Regions from separate parts of the Solibacillus sp. FSL R7-0682 genome, predicted to be linked through region 1. Evidence: riboswitches for the same ligand, from Rfam matches in the RefSeq annotation. Region 1 holds a riboswitch; each other region holds the start of a gene.
The links. Region 1 has a riboswitch for S-adenosylmethionine ahead of MKZ17_RS18160 (O-acetylhomoserine aminocarboxypropyltransferase/cysteine synthase family protein). Riboswitches for the same ligand answer to the same signal wherever they lie in the genome.
Positions count from the first base shown of each region.

Region 2: linked by a shared signal. The riboswitch ahead of metA (homoserine O-acetyltransferase MetA) and the one ahead of MKZ17_RS18160 (O-acetylhomoserine aminocarboxypropyltransferase/cysteine synthase family protein) in region 1 are both predicted to bind S-adenosylmethionine.
Region 3: linked by a shared signal. The riboswitch ahead of MKZ17_RS04480 (methionine ABC transporter ATP-binding protein) and the one ahead of MKZ17_RS18160 (O-acetylhomoserine aminocarboxypropyltransferase/cysteine synthase family protein) in region 1 are both predicted to bind S-adenosylmethionine.
Region 4: linked by a shared signal. The riboswitch ahead of MKZ17_RS01830 (bifunctional homocysteine S-methyltransferase/methylenetetrahydrofolate reductase) and the one ahead of MKZ17_RS18160 (O-acetylhomoserine aminocarboxypropyltransferase/cysteine synthase family protein) in region 1 are both predicted to bind S-adenosylmethionine.

Region 1 is NZ_JBBOUI010000001.1:3,619,677-3,624,788, forward strand. It holds gene MKZ17_RS18150 (homoserine dehydrogenase) at 1-487, opposite strand, end outside; gene MKZ17_RS18155 (hypothetical protein) at 827-1,225, opposite strand; gene MKZ17_RS18160 (O-acetylhomoserine aminocarboxypropyltransferase/cysteine synthase family protein) at 1,400-2,704, opposite strand; SAM riboswitch class I at 2,824-2,940, opposite strand; gene MKZ17_RS18165 (DASS family sodium-coupled anion symporter) at 3,349-4,875, shown strand; gene MKZ17_RS18170 (NADPH-dependent oxidoreductase) at 4,961-5,112, shown strand, end outside.
Region 2 is NZ_JBBOUI010000001.1:2,144,226-2,149,337, forward strand. It holds gene MKZ17_RS10950 (hypothetical protein) at 80-301, shown strand; gene MKZ17_RS10955 (hypothetical protein) at 515-850, shown strand; gene MKZ17_RS10960 (hypothetical protein) at 862-1,440, shown strand; gene MKZ17_RS10965 (hypothetical protein) at 1,569-1,823, shown strand; SAM riboswitch class I at 2,088-2,195, shown strand; gene metA (homoserine O-acetyltransferase MetA) at 2,269-3,210, shown strand; gene MKZ17_RS10975 (DUF3600 domain-containing protein) at 3,267-3,959, opposite strand; gene MKZ17_RS10980 (sigma-70 family RNA polymerase sigma factor) at 3,952-4,476, opposite strand; gene MKZ17_RS10985 (phosphotransferase) at 4,666-5,112, opposite strand, start outside.
Region 3 is NZ_JBBOUI010000001.1:892,348-897,459, forward strand. It holds gene MKZ17_RS04455 (acyl-CoA dehydrogenase family protein) at 1-939, shown strand, start outside; gene MKZ17_RS04460 (arsenate reductase family protein) at 1,046-1,402, shown strand; gene gcvH (glycine cleavage system protein GcvH) at 1,483-1,863, shown strand; gene MKZ17_RS04470 (toprim domain-containing protein) at 1,995-2,321, shown strand; gene MKZ17_RS04475 (thioredoxin family protein) at 2,329-2,631, shown strand; SAM riboswitch class I at 2,693-2,800, shown strand; gene MKZ17_RS04480 (methionine ABC transporter ATP-binding protein) at 2,966-3,994, shown strand; gene MKZ17_RS04485 (methionine ABC transporter permease) at 3,987-4,655, shown strand; gene MKZ17_RS04490 (MetQ/NlpA family ABC transporter substrate-binding protein) at 4,820-5,112, shown strand, end outside.
Region 4 is NZ_JBBOUI010000001.1:348,529-353,640, forward strand. It holds gene MKZ17_RS01820 (globin-coupled sensor protein) at 1-874, shown strand, start outside; gene hemG (protoporphyrinogen oxidase) at 987-2,369, shown strand; SAM riboswitch class I at 2,571-2,668, shown strand; gene MKZ17_RS01830 (bifunctional homocysteine S-methyltransferase/methylenetetrahydrofolate reductase) at 2,769-4,613, shown strand; gene metH (methionine synthase) at 4,606-5,112, shown strand, end outside.

The DNA of each region.
Region 1 (5,112 bases):
AATTTGTCGTACCATTTAAAATTCCTTGTACACGACTAACATCATTAACAAGTAAAATATTTTTCATCGTTTTAATAATCGGCACGCCACCTGCTACCGACGCTTCAAAGCCAACAAATACGCCGTTCGCCTTTGCTAAAGCTTCAAGCTCAGCTCCACGCTTCGCAAACATTACCTTATTCGCTGTAATAACATGACATTTATGCTCTACAGCTTGCTTTAAATAGCTAAACGCAGGTTCCTCATTGACAATTGCTTCAAATACGACTTGTAGGCCTTGCTCAGCTAGCACCTCTTCAATGCTTTCTGTCATTAAATGCTTTGTGCCGAGTACACGCTCACGACTCGCATCAGTCACTAAAATCTTCGCGACCTCTAGCTCTACACCTAGCTTTTCGCGAAGCTCCTGCCTCTTCTCATTTAAAATATGGTAAATCCCTTGACCTACTGTGCCAAACCCTAAGATGGCTGCCTTAATTGTTGCCATGCCTTTCTCCTCCAAATTCATTACACATCTATATTTACAAATAATTAGAATATTTTAACTTAAAGAAAATTCTATCCTATATAATACATGAAAACAAGAAAAATCTCTCCTAGATGGACATTTGTTTACTGTAAATGGTCAATACTCCTTTAAATCTTATTTTGAGCTAGCATTTTTAGTATTAAACCGATAAGCGTTTAATTTATTTAATTTACAATAAAATAAAATCAAAAACACTAGTGATGGGGGATCACTAGTGTTTTGGGGAGTATAGTATTAAGGAAAAATTCAATTAGAAAGGGAACGACCGTTCTTAACTAACCGATTGTTAGTTTTCACTTATACAGCAACATCGGCAAGCTCATATGCACGAATACGGTACGCAGTTAGAATCTTTTTCATTAAAATTTCTTCTTTAGCAGAATAATTTGGCACTGCATACGGGCGTTGCACTAATTGAAATTCGCCATATTTTAAAAACCATTCTTTTGCTGGCTTTAAAAGATGTGCTGTTCCGTGCTCCTTATATTCTTCTGCTACTTCTTTTACTGTAAAGCCTGCAGATGCAAGATTATGAGTTGATTCTAAGAAAGCACAGTGTCCAAATACCTTCTGCCACATTAAATTAACATCTGCTAAAATTTGTTGGATTGCAGTTAGATTGACGAAGACTTTTGCATCGTTTAATTCATAAATAATATAAGCGGCTACGTTTTGTGCACTATATACTTTTCCCATATTGAACAACTCCTTTTCTTTTAAATATAAGTCATTATTTATTAATCCTATTTTATTACTTGGTTTAAACGTTGTCAATAAAACTTATAAAAATAGTAGGGATTAATTTTAAGAAAATTCGCTCCCTTACGAAATGATGCAAGGAGAACGATTTTCTACTATTATAATATATGATTATACGTTTATTTCCGCTTCAACTGAGTTCGACACTTTTGCTAACGCTTGCTCTAAATCAGCAATAATATCCTCTACAGCTTCCAGACCAATCGATAAGCGAATGAGCTCTTCTGATACGCCTGCTACTTTTAGTTCCTCTGCTGATAATTGTTGGTGCGTTGTTGAAGCAGGATGAATAATTAATGACTTGGCATCCCCTACGTTTGCTACATGAGAGAATAATTCCACGTTATCAATTACTTGGCGACCTGCCTCTCTTCCACCTTTAATACCAAATGTTAAAATGGAACCAAAGCCATTCTTCAAATACTTCTTCGCTAAATCATGTGTTTCGAAATCTTCAAAGCCGTTGTAGTTTACATATTCCACGAATGGGTGGTTACGTAAATACTCTGCCACTTTTTGAGCATTTTCATTATGACGGACAATACGCAAATGAAGCGTCTCTAGTCCTTGTAAGAAGTTAAATGCTGCATCCGCTGATAAGGTTGGTCCGAAATCACGTAATAGTTGAACACGAAGCTTTGTCGCAAATGCAGCGCTTGCAGTGTCAATACCGTAGCGAATCCCATGATAAGATGCATCTGGCTCTGTATAACCTGGGTGACGTCCTCCAGTCCAATCAAATTTCCCCGCATCGACAACAATCCCACCAATGGTCGTGCCGTGACCGCCAATCCACTTCGTTGCGGAATGAATGACTACGTCTGCACCAAATTCAATCGGATTGCCTCCATATGGGGAAGCAAATGTACTATCGATTAGTAGTGGTAAGCCATTTTCATGTGCAATATTTGCCACTGCTTCTATATCTAATACTTTTAAGCTCGGGTTACCAATAATTTCAGCATAAACTGCTTTCGTTTTATCGGTAATCGCCGCACTGAAGTTTTCCGGATCAGATTCATCAACAAATTTCACTGTAATACCGTAGCGAGGCAATGTTGTCGCGAATAAATTGTACGTACCACCGTACAATGAACCAGCCGCGACAATTTCATCACCTGCACCAGCTACATTTAAAATCGAAAACGCAACTGCTGCTGCACCAGATGAAAGTCCTACGGCAGCTGTACCTCCTTCAAGTAATGCCACACGTTCCTCGAAAGCTGCTACGGTTGGATTCATAATACGAGAGTAAATATTCCCCGGCTCTTCTAATGCAAATAATCGCTGCGCATGGGCCGTATCTTTAAAAGCATAGGCAGTCGTACGATAAATCGGAACCGCAATGGCACCTGTTACCGGATCTGGCTTTTGACCTCCATGTAGTAATAACGTTTCTGGTTGTAAGTTTGTCATTGCTATTAACCTCCTAAAATGTTTTCGATGGTGAAATCGGTGTATTTGAGAAGGTTTTTTAAATGTAAAAAACCCCTCTTCCACTAAGAAGAGGGGTTGCAAATGAGCAAGTTCGCCTCCTCTTATCTTTCAAAATGCAAAAAAGCATTTTGTAGGAAGTAGCACCTTAGTCAGTTCATCACTCACTGGTTGCCGGACATCATAGGGCCTATTCCCTCCGTCACTCTTGATAAGAGTATGTGATTTATGTTCCATCGATGAATCAAAGTATAAAACAGACCAAAATCATCCGTCAACCTAAAAATGAAAATTTTCTGAATTATTTTTTTATGACTAATTCTCCATTTTAATTTTTTCGCTATCAATTTCATAAATATTCTATTTTACATATTAAAATTGCTATTTTTAAATTAAGTAGAAAATACCGAATTATTTGTTTTGATATAACAAAATTCACCAAATATTAACAACCCCAAAAATACCAAATGCTATAATTAAATTAACAAATAACTTAATTTATCTGCATTTCATTTCCTATATAATTGCAGATATTGTTTGAAGAAATTTGTTAAATTTTTATTCCAAGAAAATATTTACGCTCTCATTTACTATTTTCTAAACTTTAAATTAAAGGAGGAATTTTTATGGGAACAGATGTAGCTCAAAATAATCAAAAGCAGGATTCAACATCAGGAACAGAAGCAAAAAAGCAAAAGCGTAACTTAAAGCCACTATGGATCGTGTTAGCCTTCGTTGCACTTATTACAATCGTACTTTTACCGAACAATGGAGACCTTCCAGTTGTAGGTCAACGCGCACTTGCAATTTTAGCGTTTGCTGTTATTTTATGGGTAACAGAAGCCGTAACTTATCCTGTTAGTTCTGCCATGATATTAGCCTTAATTGCTGTTCTTTTAGGTTTAGCTCCAAGTATGGAAGACCCTTCTGTGCAAATGGGGACAAGTAACGCTTTAAAATTAGCGTTAGGTGGATTTAGTAGCTCCGCCGTTGCATTAGTAGGAGCAGCATTATTCCTTGCCGCTGCTATGCAAATAACCAATCTACATAAACGTATTGCACTCTGGGTTTTATCGATGGTAGGTACAAAAACAAATGCACTTGTATTCGGTGCCATTTTAGTAGCCATCGTATTAGCCTTCGTTGTTCCAAGCGCAACAGCTCGTGCAGGTGCCGTAGTGCCAATCCTCCTCGGCGTTGTAGCCGCATTTGGTTTGTCAAATCAAAGTAAATTAGCTGCCCTATTAGTTATTACTGCAACACAAGCCGTATCGGTTTGGAATGTAGGGATTAAAACAGCCGCTGCGCAAAACTTAGTAGCATTAGGTTTTATTAATTCAGAGTTTGGTGTTGATATTTCATGGGGCGAATGGTTTTTATATGCTGCACCATTTTCAATTATTATGTCATTCGTTCTCTACTTTGTCATGATTAAATTAATCAAACCCGAAACGGACAATCTTGTTAGTGGTAAAGATATTATTCGTAAGCAATTAGCAGAGCTTGGTCCATTAAAACGTAAAGAAATCACACTAATTATTACAACTCTTTTACTATTAGTTTTCTGGGCAACAGAAGGAAAAATGCACCCATTTGATACGACAACGATTACGCTTTTAGCGATCGCCTTCCTATTAACACCAAAAGTTGGTGTATTCACTTGGAAGGAGGCTTCTAGTCGAATTGACTGGGGTACATTAATCGTATTTGCTGTAGGTATTTCATTAGGAACGACATTGTTAAATACGAAAGGTGCCGCCTGGTTATCTGATACAGTATTCGGTTCACTCGGCTTAGATTCAATGCCAATTTTAGCTACAATTGCATTAGTAACAGTATTTAACATTGTTATCCACCTTGGTTTTGCATCCGCAACAAGTCTTGCATCAGCGTTAATCCCAGTATTTATCGCACTTGCGTTAAGCTTACCAATGCCAGTGGAAAATCAAATCGGATTCGTACTTATTCAACAATTCGTCATTTGCTTCGGTTTCTTATTACCAGTAAGTGCACCGCAAAATATGCTTGCTTACGGTACCGGTGCATTCACAACAAAAGATTTCATAAAATCAGGTATTCCATTAACAATCGTGGGCTATATATTAATTCTCATTTTAGCATCCACATACTGGCAATGGATCGGTTTATTATAATCGACAAAATAGCAAAAGATTGTCTAAAATAAGCTTAAAGGAATTTTCCTTTAAGCTTATTTACTACATAGGGGGAGAAAATCACATGGAAACTAGAGAATTATTACGTAGCCATTCATCTGTTCGTAAATATACAGGTGACATCATTTCAAAGGATACCGTTATTGATTTAATTGAAACAGCACAAATGGCGGCAAGCTCTCATTTCGTGCAAGCATATAGTGTTATTTGGGTAAC
Region 2 (5,112 bases), 1.5 Mb from region 1:
ATATGTTAAAAATCTCTCGCCCGTTATACTATGAGGAGTGGGGAAATTGTCCTATATAAATAGAGAGAGGTATAAAAAAATGGAATTATTAGCATTATTTAATCAGATTATTCCGATAATTGTGGCAATTGTAGCCGTATGGAAAGCAACGAGTAAACTAAACAATACTCTATCTAACCTTGATAATACTACTCAACAACTTACTCAACATCTAACAGAAGTTAGACAAGATGTAGAAGATACTAATAAGATTATAGTTGACCATGAGGTACGTATATCTGTATTGGAGAGTAAAGAATAATATACATATCTTATACATTATTTATAAAATATATTTTTTATTAAAGTGTGATAAACGTTGATATAACAACAATGTATATTTATTGTATACTACGTAAGTAACGTGAAAGTAAGGAATGTAGTGTTATCAATGCTTAAGAGATATATCTAGTTTACATAAGATAGGTTATAGGAAGTTGAGAGTGCATACACTATACATTGAAAGGGGATTAATATGAATAACTTACAACGTCTACAGATGGAAACTAAAGGAATAGAATTAGAACAAGGTGAGATGATTATCTATCTACAAGAAAATGGATTAGAACCATATGACAAATATGATGTAAATTCCATTGTAAATAAACGTAGAATCTATATGACTGCGTTAAGTGTATTAGAATCAATAGCAAACAATACATCTCTTATGAGTACGCTTAAGATAGATGATATGACTGTATCTGACTTCCATGAACAACTACTTGCTCGTATCAATCAATTGGAAGATAAGATAAATAAAATACCAAACAGTGAAGAAGGATTTAAATCTACTTTCTTACTGTATAATTAGGAGTGGGAAGATTGAACAGATTTAATGATTTCATTTTAGATTTAAATTTTCAAAGTATAGAATCAAATTACATTTTAAATCCTAATTTACCTAATAAACGTACAATAAAAGGCTTTGTAACTAATCACGAATTAAATCCAATTTCATCATTTCATTTCCATTCACTAGCACCATTTAAGCGCGGTGAGCATGTAGAAATAGATGGTAATGATTATTTAGTTATGACTGATGTGATTACTAATCGAGTACAGAAACGTAAAGCAATTGTAACTTACTGTAACTTTACTCATGACAAGATTATGATTGATAAAGTATTAGTTGGATATGATGATTTAGGACGTCCAATTTATGAAGATAAAGAAGTGGATTATGGAATTGAATATGGAGTTTTAAAATACAAAGACGTTTCTATTCCTACAAATGAAACTATAAATCTAATTAGAACAGTATACGACTTATCTATTACAGACAATGAAGTGAATAGACGATACTTTACTTATGATAAAGTTTTAACGTTTGAAGGAAGAACATATAGAATAACTGATTTAGTATTTACAAATAAAGGTTTGATAGTAGCGCGGTTACAATAGTCGCTTACCCCTAAACAAGAAATCGATGCCGTACCTTATCATTTTTCACACGCACATAAAAAATATTATTTCCTTATAATAAGTTTTTTGGTAATATATAGTTAGTTAATTTTATGGGGTGGTAAATAATGAAAGAAGAAATTACTAATAATCCTAACAATAATCCCAATGATAATCCAGATATTGATGTATATGAAGGTTGCCTTAAAGGGTGTATGGTGATTATTGTAATTATAATCCTGTGTATATTTTTATTAAAATCATGTTTCGAAAGTATTGACAGAGAACCTGTTAAACAAGGGGATTGGAATTTTGATGGTGAGGTAGATACAAAAGATTTAGATACATATATAAAATGGAAAAATAAACAGGATGATGAATAAGGATTTTCTATTAAAAAATAGTTACATAATCTAACAACCTTTATATGAGGGTTGTTTTTTTGTTGCCAAACGTATTCCTTATCAATTTCACCTCATTATAATTTTTCAAAATATAATTAACATCTACTTCTCTTTTTCAGATGTATGAGTTACAATGTAATTCACATAGGTATAATAAGAAGTGTAATATATACCGTAAACTAGCCGTAACACCAATTATTGCAAAATTCACCTATTCATGTTACGATGAATAACAATTAAATAGTCTTATCACGAGAAACTGAGGGATATGGCCCGGTGACGTTTCAGCAACCTCTAATGCGATTAGAAAGGTGCTAATTCCAGCAAGGGGATTCCCTTGAAAGATAAGAGCGAACGTTGACCTCTCATTCTTTTTTCTGGAATGGGAGGTTTTTTCGTAGATAGGGTATAGGGGGAACAAAGGATGCCAATCAATATACCAAAACAGCTACCTGCTGGAGAGCTTTTAAAAAAAGAGAAGATTTTCGTTATGGAAGAAGACCGCGCGAAAACGCAGCAAATTCGTCCACTGAACATATTAGTATTTAATCTAATGCCAGAAAAAGAAAAAACTGAGTTACAGTTACTACGTTTACTTGGTAATACACCTTTACAAGTGGATGTGACTTTTTTAAATACGGCGACATACGAATCAAAGAATGTGTCAAAGTCTCATTTAGACACATTTTATCAAACATTTGATGAAATTAAGCATCGACGTTATGACGGAATGATTATTACTGGGGCACCCGTTGAGAAGATGGATTTTGAAGCGGTCGGTTACTGGAAAGAAATTACCGAAGTGATGGATTGGGCAAATAAAAACGTGACGTCCATCATGTATATATGTTGGGGGGCACAAGCAGCGCTTTATCACCGTTATGGCATTGGGAAGTTTGAATTACCGAAAAAATGCTCGGGTGTGTATTCACACGTTATTACCGATTTAACCGTTGATTTAGTGCGCGGCTTTAGTGATGAATATGTAGCCCCACATTCCCGCCATACATCGGTTTCCATTGATGAGGTTCGAGCACATCCAGATTTACGTTTATTAAGCTATTCAGATGATGCAGGTGTCTTTATCGTCCAATCAAAAAACAATAAGCATATTATGATCACAGGCCACTTAGAGTACGATGCGACAACACTTTCGGATGAATATTTCCGAGATATTCAAAAGGACCCTGACAATACGGACATTCCAGTAAACTATTTCCCGAATAATGACCCGAGTAAAGAACCGAAAAATAGCTGGCGTGCCCATTCTCACTTGTTGTTTTATAACTGGTTGAACTACTATGTCTACCAAGAAACGCCGTATCATTGGCATTATGTTGATGAACCATTAGAGTATTATATATAACCCAAATAGCATATAAAAACTCTTACTCAACAATTCGAGTAAGAGTTTTTTTGCAATTAATTATAATTTCCCATTTGCTTCTCATTTACATATTGTAAGTAATCTTGTGCCTTAATGAATTCCTCTTTCAACTCGGCAGGAACTGAAGCAATATCAGGTGGACTGGAAACACCTACTTTGGCCATCGTTATTTCATAGGTCATTAATGCTTGCAAGTATTGTTCGAATTCTTCAGCGGTTAAAACCTCTTTGCTTGATGGTTGCCCATTTAATTTGTCAAAGTAGGGTTGTACTTCTCCTATTGCTCGTTTAATTTTTTCTACTTGTTCTTCAGGGATTTGCGTGTAATCGATGTTACCGTTCTTATCCCCATATTCCAGTTTTGAACTTGTAATGACTTGTAATAATTCCTTAAATTGCTCATACTCTTGTTTTCCTAAATCACCTTTTGCTCGATCTAATTTCGCATTAAATAACAAGTAACTTTCGATTGTAATACTTGCCACATGTTTTTTTAGATTTTCAAACGAACCGTATAAATCATCGGCAAGTAAGGCTTGATACGCATATGCACCCGTTGGAATCATTAAACAAGCACAAATACTCGCAATAGCTAACCGCTTTTTCACGAAACGATTTAGTTTACCACCCATTTCCGATTTCGCTTTATGAATACCCAGTTTACTTCTTTCATGAAGCTCTGTAGGAATTTCGATTTTTGACAGCTCTTGCTTAAATTGATTATCCATAATTTCCTACCTCCTTTGCATTTTGACGAAGCTTATCTAAAGCGCGGTATAAAATTGACTTTGCGGTACCAAGGGGGATATCTAATATCTCTGAAATTTCTTTTAATGTCCGATCGTCATAATATTTAAGTAAAATAATACTTTTCTCATCCTCTTTCAACGTATCAATCAGTTCCTGTAAAGATAAAGTAAGGGCAATATCTTCATCTTCTGCACCAGTAATCACTTCAAACCCTAAACTTAGTGGAATCACTTTTTTGTTTGTATTGAGTAAGTTCAATGAACAATTAATCGTAATTTTCATTAGCCAAGTTTTTAAATACTCCGGATTTTTCAGTGTTCCGATTTTCTTAAAAGATTGATAAGCTACTTCTTGAACAAGATCTAATGCATCGTCTTTATTTTTTACATAGACATAAGCCATTCGGTATATATCTGCCTCGTACTGCTGGAAAAGGGTCAAGTACGCTTTATCATTTCCTTTTTGCGCTTTTTTTACTAAGCGTTCCTGTTTCATCGTAAGTAATTCCTCCTTTCGTTTTACATCTATTAGACAAATGGGAAGGGGATTTGGCTTAAATTATTTGAATAATTTTATGTAAAAAGTAAAAAAACGGCATCCATTCAGTTTGGAAGCCGTAATATAATGGGACCTTTTGTATTGTACATATAATTGAAATCTAGGATAATGCTTCTGCAATTTCTATTAATCTAGTATAGCAAATATATCTTCGAGATGATCCCAATGATCGCCAACCCAAACGTTTTCTTCATTAAATCTTTTTATAACGGCTGAATTTTGCATTTTTACGCTAACCCATTCTGCTTCTTTCCACCAAGTTAATTTGAAAGACCGCACTAATTTTTGATTTGATAATGGTTGAAATTCTCTATAGCCTTTAACAAAGGCAGCAACACAACCTAAATGAATCTTGCCGTTTTCAATGCAAAACGATAAAAGTGGCCTTGAAATATCAAACTCACGGTAAACATAATTGATTCTATCGAAATCTAGAATTGCGGAGACAAGATTATTTTTAAATAAAATGTTATCTGCAAATAAGTCCCAATGACTCCAACCAATTTCACAATCCGAAAAAATATGTACATCGTTTTTTTCAATGATTTTTCTTTGTGTATCTAGTGTAGATAG
Region 3 (5,112 bases), 2.7 Mb from region 1:
CTTGCTGTTGCTTACACAAATCAACGTCAACAATTTAAAACAAAGTTATCTGATTTCAACTTAACAAAAGAAAAAATTGCGACAATGGCGTCACATATTTACGCATCTGAGTCATTAAATTACCGAACTGTTGGTTACTTTGAGGACCGCTTAAGTCAGCTATCTGATGACGAACAAAAAGATGGTAAATCAGTTGCTGCTGCAATTGCTGAATATGCAATCGAATGTTCAATTGCAAAAGTATTTGGTTCTGAAACATTAGACTTTGTAGCGGATGAAGCAGTGCAATTACATGGTGGTTACGGCTTCATGGCAGAGTATGAGGTAGAACGTATTTACCGCGACTCACGTATTAACCGTATTTTTGAGGGTACAAACGAAATCAACCGTATGATCGTACCTGGTACATTCATGAAAAAAGCACTTAAAGGTGAGTTACCATTATTACAAGTTGCTCAAGAGTTACAAAATGAGCTATTAATGTTAATGCCTGAGGAAATTGGTGAAGCGGCATTAGAGCAAGAGAAATATTTAGTGAAAAACGCGAAGAAGATTGCTGTTCTTGTAGCTGGTGCAGCGGCACAAAGATTTGGTGCCAAGTTAGATCAAGAACAAGAAGTACTAGTGAATATCGCCAACATTGCAAACCAATTATATGCAATGGAATCTGCAGTAATCCGTACGCAAAAAGCAATTGAGCGTGACGGTGAAGAAAAAGCAGCACAAAAAATTCTATACACACAAATTTTCTGTCAAGAAGCATTTGCAGAAATCGAAAAAGAAGCAAAAGAAACATTACTTGCTTCAGTTGAAGGAGATAATGGTCGTATGATCTTATCAGCGTTACGTAAATTAACTCGTAGCAACCCTTACAACTTAATTCCGAAAAAGCGTGAAGCTTCGGCAAAACTAATTGAAGCTGAAAAGTATGTAGTTTAATAGTTACTAAAAAAAAATCGGGTGCAGGACGCTGCATCCGATTTTGCGTTGTGCTAGCGAATCCGTTACAATAAGAAGAAAGTTCACGATAAAAAGGAGTACCAGCATGACAATTCAATTGATTCAATATCCAAAATGTACAACTTGTAAAAAAGCTCAAAAATGGTTAGACGAAAATGGGGTCCAATACGAAAACATTCATCTTGTCGAGCAAACACCTTCTAAAGAGCAATTAAAAGCATATTATGAAGCAAGTGGCTTGCCATTGAAAAAATTCTTTAATACATCTGGTCAAAAGTACCGTGAGCTTGGCTTAAAAGATAAGCTAGCGAATATGTCTGAGGACGAGCAATTAACATTACTTGCATCAGACGGGATGTTAATTAAACGACCTATCGTTACAGATGGTAATAAATTAACATTAGGATTTAAGGAGTCTGACTTCTCGGAAACTTGGAAATAAAGCGCTATTCTTGTTGAATTTCCGAACGAAATATGGCAAACTGAACATGAATGTACTACATATTACTTGGAGGTTTTCTCATGAGCACACCAAAAGAATTACGTTATACAAAAGAGCACGAGTGGGTAAAAATTGAAGACGGCAAAGCTACAATCGGAATTACTGATTTCGCTCAATCTGAATTAGGTGACATCGTATTCGTTGAGTTACCAGAAGTAGGTGACGAGATTGCAAAAGACCAGCCATTCGGTAGCGTTGAGTCTGTAAAAACAGTTTCTGAACTATACGCGCCTGTATCAGGTACTGTAGTAGCTATTAATGAAGAACTTTCAGACAACCCAGAATACGTTAATGAATCTCCATACGGCACGGCATGGATGATTACAGTAGAATTATCGGTAGAAGCAGAAGTAGAAGATTTAATGGATGCTGACGCTTATGCGGAATTAATCGAACAATAATTAATTTTTGCGCTAAAATCTGAGTGATCAGGTTTTAGCGTTTTTTTTATAATATAAAATAGGCGAGGATTCTTAATAATGAGTCATATGGTATGCTCTTAGTATTAGAGAAGCTATGAAGGAGGCTCACAATGGAAAAATGTATTATCGTTGAGGGACGTTCAGATAAGCTAAAAATTACCCCGCTTTTTAATGAACAAGTAGAGATTCTTTGTACAAATGGTACAATTAGTGAAGACGATTTAATTGAATTATTAGAACCATATGAGCATTATGAAATGGTGACGATGTTTGATGCAGATCGAAATGGTGAAAAATTACGTAAGCTCATGAACCGCGTCTATTCAGAGGCGCAACATTTAATTATTCCATTTCAATTTCGAGAAGTAGCCGAAACACCAACCAAAGTTTTAATTAAGCTTCTTAAAGATGCGAAATTTATTATTAAAGAAGGATGACATCAAGATGGAACAGTGGACGAAAGAAGTATGGGAACAACAAATCCAGCAACATCGGAAAACAGCCTTATATATTTATACACCAATGTGTGGCACATGTGGTGTAGCAAAAAAAATGTTAGAAGTAATTGAGCAATTATTACCGGATTTTCCATTAGGTATGACAAATATCAATTATATGGAGCAATTAGCTTACGAATTGAAAATTGAAAGCGTACCTTGCTTAATTATTTCAGAAGATGGTCAAATTACAGAAAAGATATATGCATTTCAATCCGTACCTTTTTTGTATGAAATATTAAAAAAATAATTGACGTATGCAGTTTACCATGATAAAGTAACATTCATAATAAATAAACTTAATAGCGTTACTCTTATAAAGAGTGGTGGAGGGAAGTGCCCTATGAAGCCCGGCAACCAGCATTATATTTAATGAAAAGGTGCCAATTCACACAAAGATTATCTTTGAGAGATGAGAGAACGGTTCAGCGTATATGTGAAAACCTTTCTACTTGTCTTTGTAGAGAGGTTTTTTATTGTTAGATGGCGCTTTTAACGCCTTTGTTCGATTTCGAAGATGCGAAATGTGCAGGAATGTTTTGAAAATAACTGGTTGGTTATTTCAGATTAAAGGAGTTTAAACAATGATTGATATACAAAATATAACGAAAGTTTACAAGACGAAAAGCGGCGAGCTTAAAGCAGTAGATAATGTAAACTTATCGATTAAAAATGGAGAAATATTTGGCATTATCGGTTATAGTGGTGCCGGTAAAAGTACAATGATTCGCCTGTTAAATGGGTTAGAAAAGCCAACTACCGGTTCAGTTATTGTCAACGGCCAAGATATTTCGAAGGCTTCCGGAACTACTCTACGTGAAGCGCGACAAAAGATTAGCATGATTTTTCAGCATTTTAATTTACTTTGGTCTCGTACAGTTGAGGAGAATATTGCATTTCCATTAGAAATTGCTGGAGTACCAAAAGAAGCACGTGCAAAGCGTGTAGAAGAATTAATTGAGCTTGTAGGTTTATCTGGCCGCGGTAAAGCTTACCCATCACAGCTATCGGGTGGGCAAAAGCAACGTGTCGGAATAGCAAGAGCACTTGCCAACAATCCAGAAGTCTTATTGTGTGATGAAGCGACATCAGCACTTGATCCAGAAACAACGGAATCAATATTAGAGTTACTGTTAGACATTAATAAAAAAATCGGCTTAACGATTGTTCTAATTACCCATGAGATGCATGTTATTCGGAAAATATGCCATCGTGTCGCTGTTATGGAAGCCGGTAAGGTAGTTGAGCAAGGGGATGTTCTTCAAGTATTCCAACAGCCTCAAGCACCAATTACGAAAAACTTTGTATCACAAGCATCAGGGGAAACACAAGAAATGCAAGCTTCCATCGAGCATATTTTAGCGAATCATCCATCTGGTAAGATTGTAAAATTAAGCTTCGTTGGTCAAACGACAGAGCAACCTGTTATTTCACAAATCATTAAGCAATTTGATATTGTCGTAAATATTGTTCACGGTAAAATTTCAACAACAACTAGTGGTTCATTAGGTACTCTATACATTCATATTGACGGTACTCCAGATCAAGTGACTGCCGCATTAAATGTTTTAGCGCAACATGAAATTCAAACGGAGGTGATTGAGCATGCTTGAGCAATTATTTCCGAATGTTGACTGGGGTAAAATGATGGAGGCAACATACGAAACATTGTATATGACAACAATTGCTACGGTCATTACATTCGTGTTAGGGATTATTATCGGAATTGTTCTCTTTTTAACGAGTGACAATCAGTTGTGGGCGAACAAAGCCGCACACTTTTTAACTGGATCAATAGTAAATATTTTCCGTTCGATTCCATTTATCGTTTTAATCATTTTATTAATTCCATTCACAAAGTTCCTTCTAGGAACAATTCGTGGTGCGAATGCAGCATTACCTGCATTAATTATTGGTGCTGCACCATTCTATGCTCGTATGGTATTAATCGCACTCCGAGAAATTGATAAAGGAGTTATTGAAGCGGCACGATCAATGGGTGCGAAAACGTCAACAATCATTTGGAAAGTGCTAATTCCAGAAAGCTTACCTGCTCTAATTTCAGGGATTACTGTTACAGCCGTTGCATTAGTAGGCTATACAGCAATGGCTGGAATTATCGGTGCAGGTGGTTTAGGAAACCTGGCATTCTTAGATGGTTTCCAGAGAAACCGTACTGACGTAACATTAATGGCGACGATCTTAATTTTAGTCGTGGTATTTATTATTCAATACATCGGAGATTTTATTACAACAAAGGTAGACAAGCGATAGTTAGAGGCGCAGGCCGTAATTATACTGATTTAGTTTTGAAGCTTTTGTATTTAAAAAATAGACGCACACTTAATTAGTGGCGCGTCTTCACGGAGAATTTACTGAATATAAAAAATGTTTCGTAAAACTAAATCAAAAATTTAAAAATAAGGTAGGGTAAAACAATGAAAAAATTATTATCAAGCGTTATTTTAGGTGCTTCAGTTTTTGCACTTGCAGCATGTGGTGGGGAAGATGAAAAATTAGTAGTAGGTGCATCGAACACTCCGCACGCAGTTATATTAGAAAAAGTGAAACCAATTTTAGAAGAGCAAGGTATCGAGTTAAAAATCGAACCATATACAGATTACGTATTACCAAACCAGGATTTAGAATCTGGTGATTTAGATGCGAACTACTTCCAACACATTCCATATTTTGAAGCTCAAAAAGCTGACTTTGGGTATGACTTTGTAAA
Region 4 (5,112 bases), 3.3 Mb from region 1:
TAATGATGAACAACGTTTTCGGACATTAGAAGCCATTTCAAAAATATTGAATTTCGAACAGCAAGTCGTGTTAGAGGAATATGAAGCTGTCGTAGAGAGAATGCAACAACGTTTAGAGGAAGAACGACGCAATGTAGGTAATTCTATTATTGAATCATCCTCAAATTTAGCGGCAATATCTGAGCAAACAAATGCTTCGTTTCACCAACTATCGACGCAAGCAGATGTTATGGTTTCCTATACTAAAAGAGCTATTGACCTTTCAACAATTGCTACAGATCAAGCTCATCATGGTAAAGTTCAAATTCAACATCAATCGATGAGTATGGATGCTATACATGATGCGGTTGGCTCGATTTCTTTGGAAATTGAAAAGTTAGCGGAAATTTCAAAAGAGATGGAGCAAACGATGGGTATTGTTACGAATATTGCCAACCAAACGAACCTTTTAGCATTAAATGCAGCGATTGAAGCGGCACGTGCAGGCGAAGCGGGTAAAGGTTTTGGTGTTGTAGCGGGTGAAGTTCGAAAGCTTTCGGAGCAAACAAAAGATTCTACGATAAATGTGGAAGAACTATTACAAAATACAAATATTCGTACAACAAGATTATTAGAGTCCTTAAAAGAAATTAAAGTTGCGGTTCAAGCTGGTGAAGAAAGTATGAAAGGCACAGAAGCGCAGTTTTCTGCAATCGTGGAATCATTGAAGGAAACAAAAATTCAAAGCAATCTTGTAGAGCAAGAAGTGGGGTTAATTGGCTCAGTTATTACTGAACTAGGAGCTGCCTTTGATGAAGTAACAATTGCAGCGGATAATTTAGCAACAATTTCGCAAGACTTACAAGATAATGAGAAGTTTAATGGATTAGGGTGAGTTTTCCCCTAATCTTTTTTTCGTTTAAAATTTGTAATATCCATCAGTCCAAAATGAATTCAAAAAAGATTATACTGGAGAAAGAAACATGAACGGATTGGAGAAGGTATATATGAAAACAGTGGTCGTAGTTGGTGGAGGGATTACAGGTCTTTGTACAATGCATTATTTAAAAAAGCAATTAGAGGAAACAAATAATAAAGCACGGTTAATATTAATTGAAAAAAATGAGTACTTAGGAGGGAAAATTCACTCCCAACAGGCAAGTGGCTTTATTATGGAAACGGGTGCAGACTCGATAGTTGCAAGGCACCCAGGTGTAATAGAGCTAGTAAAGGAGCTCGATTTCGAATCGCAGCTTGTTTATAACGAAACAGGCATCTCTTATATTCATACTAATAATGAGCTACATGCTATTCCGGAGGGTTCGACATTTGGGATACCAATGAGCGTGGATTCCCTCATGTCTAGTACGCTCGTTTCTGAAGAAGGGAAGCAACGAGCACTGCAAGATTTAATGTTACCTAACACTAGCTTCACGAAAGAAAGCTCGATTGGTTCTTTTTTGGCGCATTTCTTAGGAGAAGAGCTAGTTCATAATCAAATTGCACCTGTGCTTGCGGGTGTTTACTCCGGGGATTTATATCAGCTGAGCTTAGCCTCTACGTTGCCTTATTTAGTTGATTATAAAAATGAATATGGCTCAATCATTAAAGGCTTTGAAGCGAATCGTGCACAATTCGATAAGGCAGCCAATAAAAAGTTTATCTCCTTCCAAAAAGGCTTGTCAGCTATTATTGATCGATTAGAGGAACTATTACCAGAAGTTGAATTCAAAAAAAATACGGCAACAAAACAGATTCGCAAGTTAGACGTAGGCTATGAAGTCATACTTCAAGATGAAACAATCGTGGCAGATGTTGTTGTATTAGCAGTGCCAAATGAAACGGTGCGTCATGTGTTAAAGGATGAACAGCTTGATGTACAGCTACAAAAATTTACAACTGCTTCTGCTTTGACTATGTATGTAGGCTTTGATGTACCGGATTCTGTTTTACCAGCAGATGGGACGGGTTTTATTGTTTCACACAATAGTGAATTAGTATGTAATGCATCAACATGGACAAGCCGTAAATGGAAGCATACGTCCGCACAAGGCAATTTACTTGTTCGATTATTTTATAAAAATAATAATGTGCGTTATGAGGAGTTAGCGGCGATGTCAGATGAAGAGCTAACGAAGGTCGCGCTTGAGGACATTCGTTTAAGCTTGGGAATTGAAGAAGAGCCAACAATCGTCAACATAACGAAGTGGATCGATCAAATGCCGCGTTATGATTTAGCTCATAATGAAGCATTAAACGTAGTAGTAAAAGATTTAGAAGTACGTTATCCTAATTTATTGTTAGCAGGCTGCTCATATTTCGGAGTAGGAATTGGGGCATGTATTCAAAACGGTAAAAAGACAGGACAGGAAATTGCTACGCTTCTATAGGATTGACTAGAAGATTCACTTTACCCCGCGTAAACGGGCAGTAAAATTAAGAACTGCCCGTAAAAGCCCGATTGGTGAAGCTAACTAGTCGTGGGAAAGGTCGTCCACGACTAGAAGATTCACTTTACCCCGCTAAAGGGTATTGACGTTTTTCGTTTATAACGGTATGATTCTTTTAATTATTTAAAAAATTCATAAAAATTCTTATCAAGAGAAGTCGAGGGACTGGCCCTAAGAAACTTCAGCAACCAACTTATGTCAGGTGCTAAATCCAGATGGCTTTTGCCAAAAGATGAGAAGGAATGACAGCAGACATTGTGTAACCTTCTTTTATTTTTAAAGAAGGTTTTTTTATATTCAAATATATCTGAAAATACTGTGAACGATGGAGTGGATGTAATGGGATTACTGGAAGATTTAAAGACAAAAGTGTTAACAGCGGACGGTGCAATCGGAACATTATTATATTCTTACGGACTGGATTATTGTCATGAAGAAATGAACATTGCACGTCCAGAAATTATTGAAAAAATCCATAGTGATTACATTGCAGCAGGTGCAGATATTATTCAGACGAATACATATGGTGCTAACGCAATCAAATTAGCGCGCTATGGTTTTGAGGGACGTGTGCAGGAGTTTAATAAAGCGGCTATTGAAATTGCCAAAGCTGCGGCAGCTCCAGGAGGACAGTATGTATTAGCGACAATTGGTGGAATTCGAGGTATCCGAAAAAGTGATGCAACATTGGAGGAGATTTTAAGGGCTTTCAAAGAGCAGGTGGATGTGTTACTTGTTGGTGAACCAGATGGATTTTTATTAGAAACGTATTATGACTTTGAAGAATTATCACACAGTGTGCATTTATTGCGTTCATTAACAGACTTACCAATTATTGCACAAGTAACAATGCAGGAACCTGGCGTTTTGTTAAATGGTCAATCGCTGAATGAGGCACTACATGACTTAGAGCGCCTAGGTGCAGATATTGTGGGTAGCAACTGTAGACTCGGCCCATTTCATACAATTCAAGCCTTTGAAGGAGTAAATTTACCGCAAAATGCGTATTTATCTGCCTATCCAAATGCCTCGTTATTGGACGTAGAAGATGGCCGTGTTGTGTATGAATCCGAAGCAGATTACTTTGCCCGTGCAGCAGTTGAACTAGTAGAGCAAGGTGTTCGTTTAATTGGTGGCTGCTGTGGTACAACGCCAAAGCATATCGCAGCGTTAAAGGCACGCTTAGCAAATGTAGAGCCAATTACGACAAAAGAAAAATTACTAGGACGCACAGAATTCGTTCGTCAAGCAGAGCCGCGAAAGCAAGAGCCGCTCCATGAAAAAGCGAAGCGTGAGCGTTCTGTTATTGTAGAATTAGATACCCCACGTCATTTAGAAATTGATGGCTTTGTGGAAGGGGCAAAGCAGCTAGCGAGAGCAGGAGCAGATGTTGTGATGATGGCGGATAATTCCCTCGCATCGCCGCGCATTAGTAATATTGCAATGGCCGCGATTTTAAAAGAGCATGGAATCCGGTCCCTCCCACATTTAACATGTCGTGATCGGAATTTGATCGGCTTACAATCGCATTTAATGGGACTTGATGCACTTGAATTACATGATATTTTAGTTGTGACAGGTGACCCAACAAAGGTTGGGGACTTCCCTGGAGCGACGAGTGTATATGATGTGTCATCCATGGAGCTCATTTCATTAATTAAGCAATTAAATAAAGGTGGTTCGTTTACAGGTAAATCATTACGGAAGCAGGCGAATTTCTCAGTTGCTGCTGCGTTCAATCCTAATGTACGAGTACTTGCCCGTGCAGTAGCGCGCTTAGAGAAAAAAATTGAGCACGGTGCGGATTACTTCATTTCACAGCCAGTCTATTCAAAGGAAAAAATTGTAGAAATTTATGAGGAGACAAAGCATTTAGAAACGCCAATTTATATTGGAATTATGCCGCTTACTTCATCAAGAAGCGCAGAATTTCTCCATCACGAGGTGCCAGGTATTAAATTGTCTGATGAAGTACTAGCAAGGATGGCCGCGTGCGGTGAGGATAAGGAAGCCGCGACTGCAGAAGGAATCGCGATTGCAAAAGAATTACTAGACACAGCATGCCAATATTTCAATGGAATTTATTTAATTACACCGTTTTTACGTTACGATATGACACTCGAATTAATGGATTACGTAAAACAATTGGATGCCAACAAAAAAGGAGTACACATAAATGTTTAATCACCCAATACATGAGCAATTACAAAAAAGAATATTAATCATCGATGGTGCTATGGGGACGATGCTTCAAAATGAAAATTTAACCTATGAGGATTTTGGTGGAGAAGAATTAGATGGCTGTAATGAAAACCTTGTTCTTACACGACCAGACGTTTTAGGGGAAATTCATCGGGCTTATTTAGATGCGGGCACGGATATTTTATGTACGAACACATTTGGCGGTACCCCCCTCGTATTAAATGAGTACAATCTTGGAAACAAGGCTGTTGAAATTAATACAAAAGCTGTAGAAATTGCATTAGAAGCGGCTCGTGAATATTCGACACCTGAATGGCCACGCTTTGTTGCGGGAGCGATAGGACCCACAACGAAAACATTATCTGTTACAGGTGGCATTACGTTTGAAGAGCTAGAGGAAAACTTTTATATACAAGCTAAGGCACTAGTTGAAGCAGGTGCTGATTTACTCCTTTTAGAAACCTCGCAAGATATGCTCAAT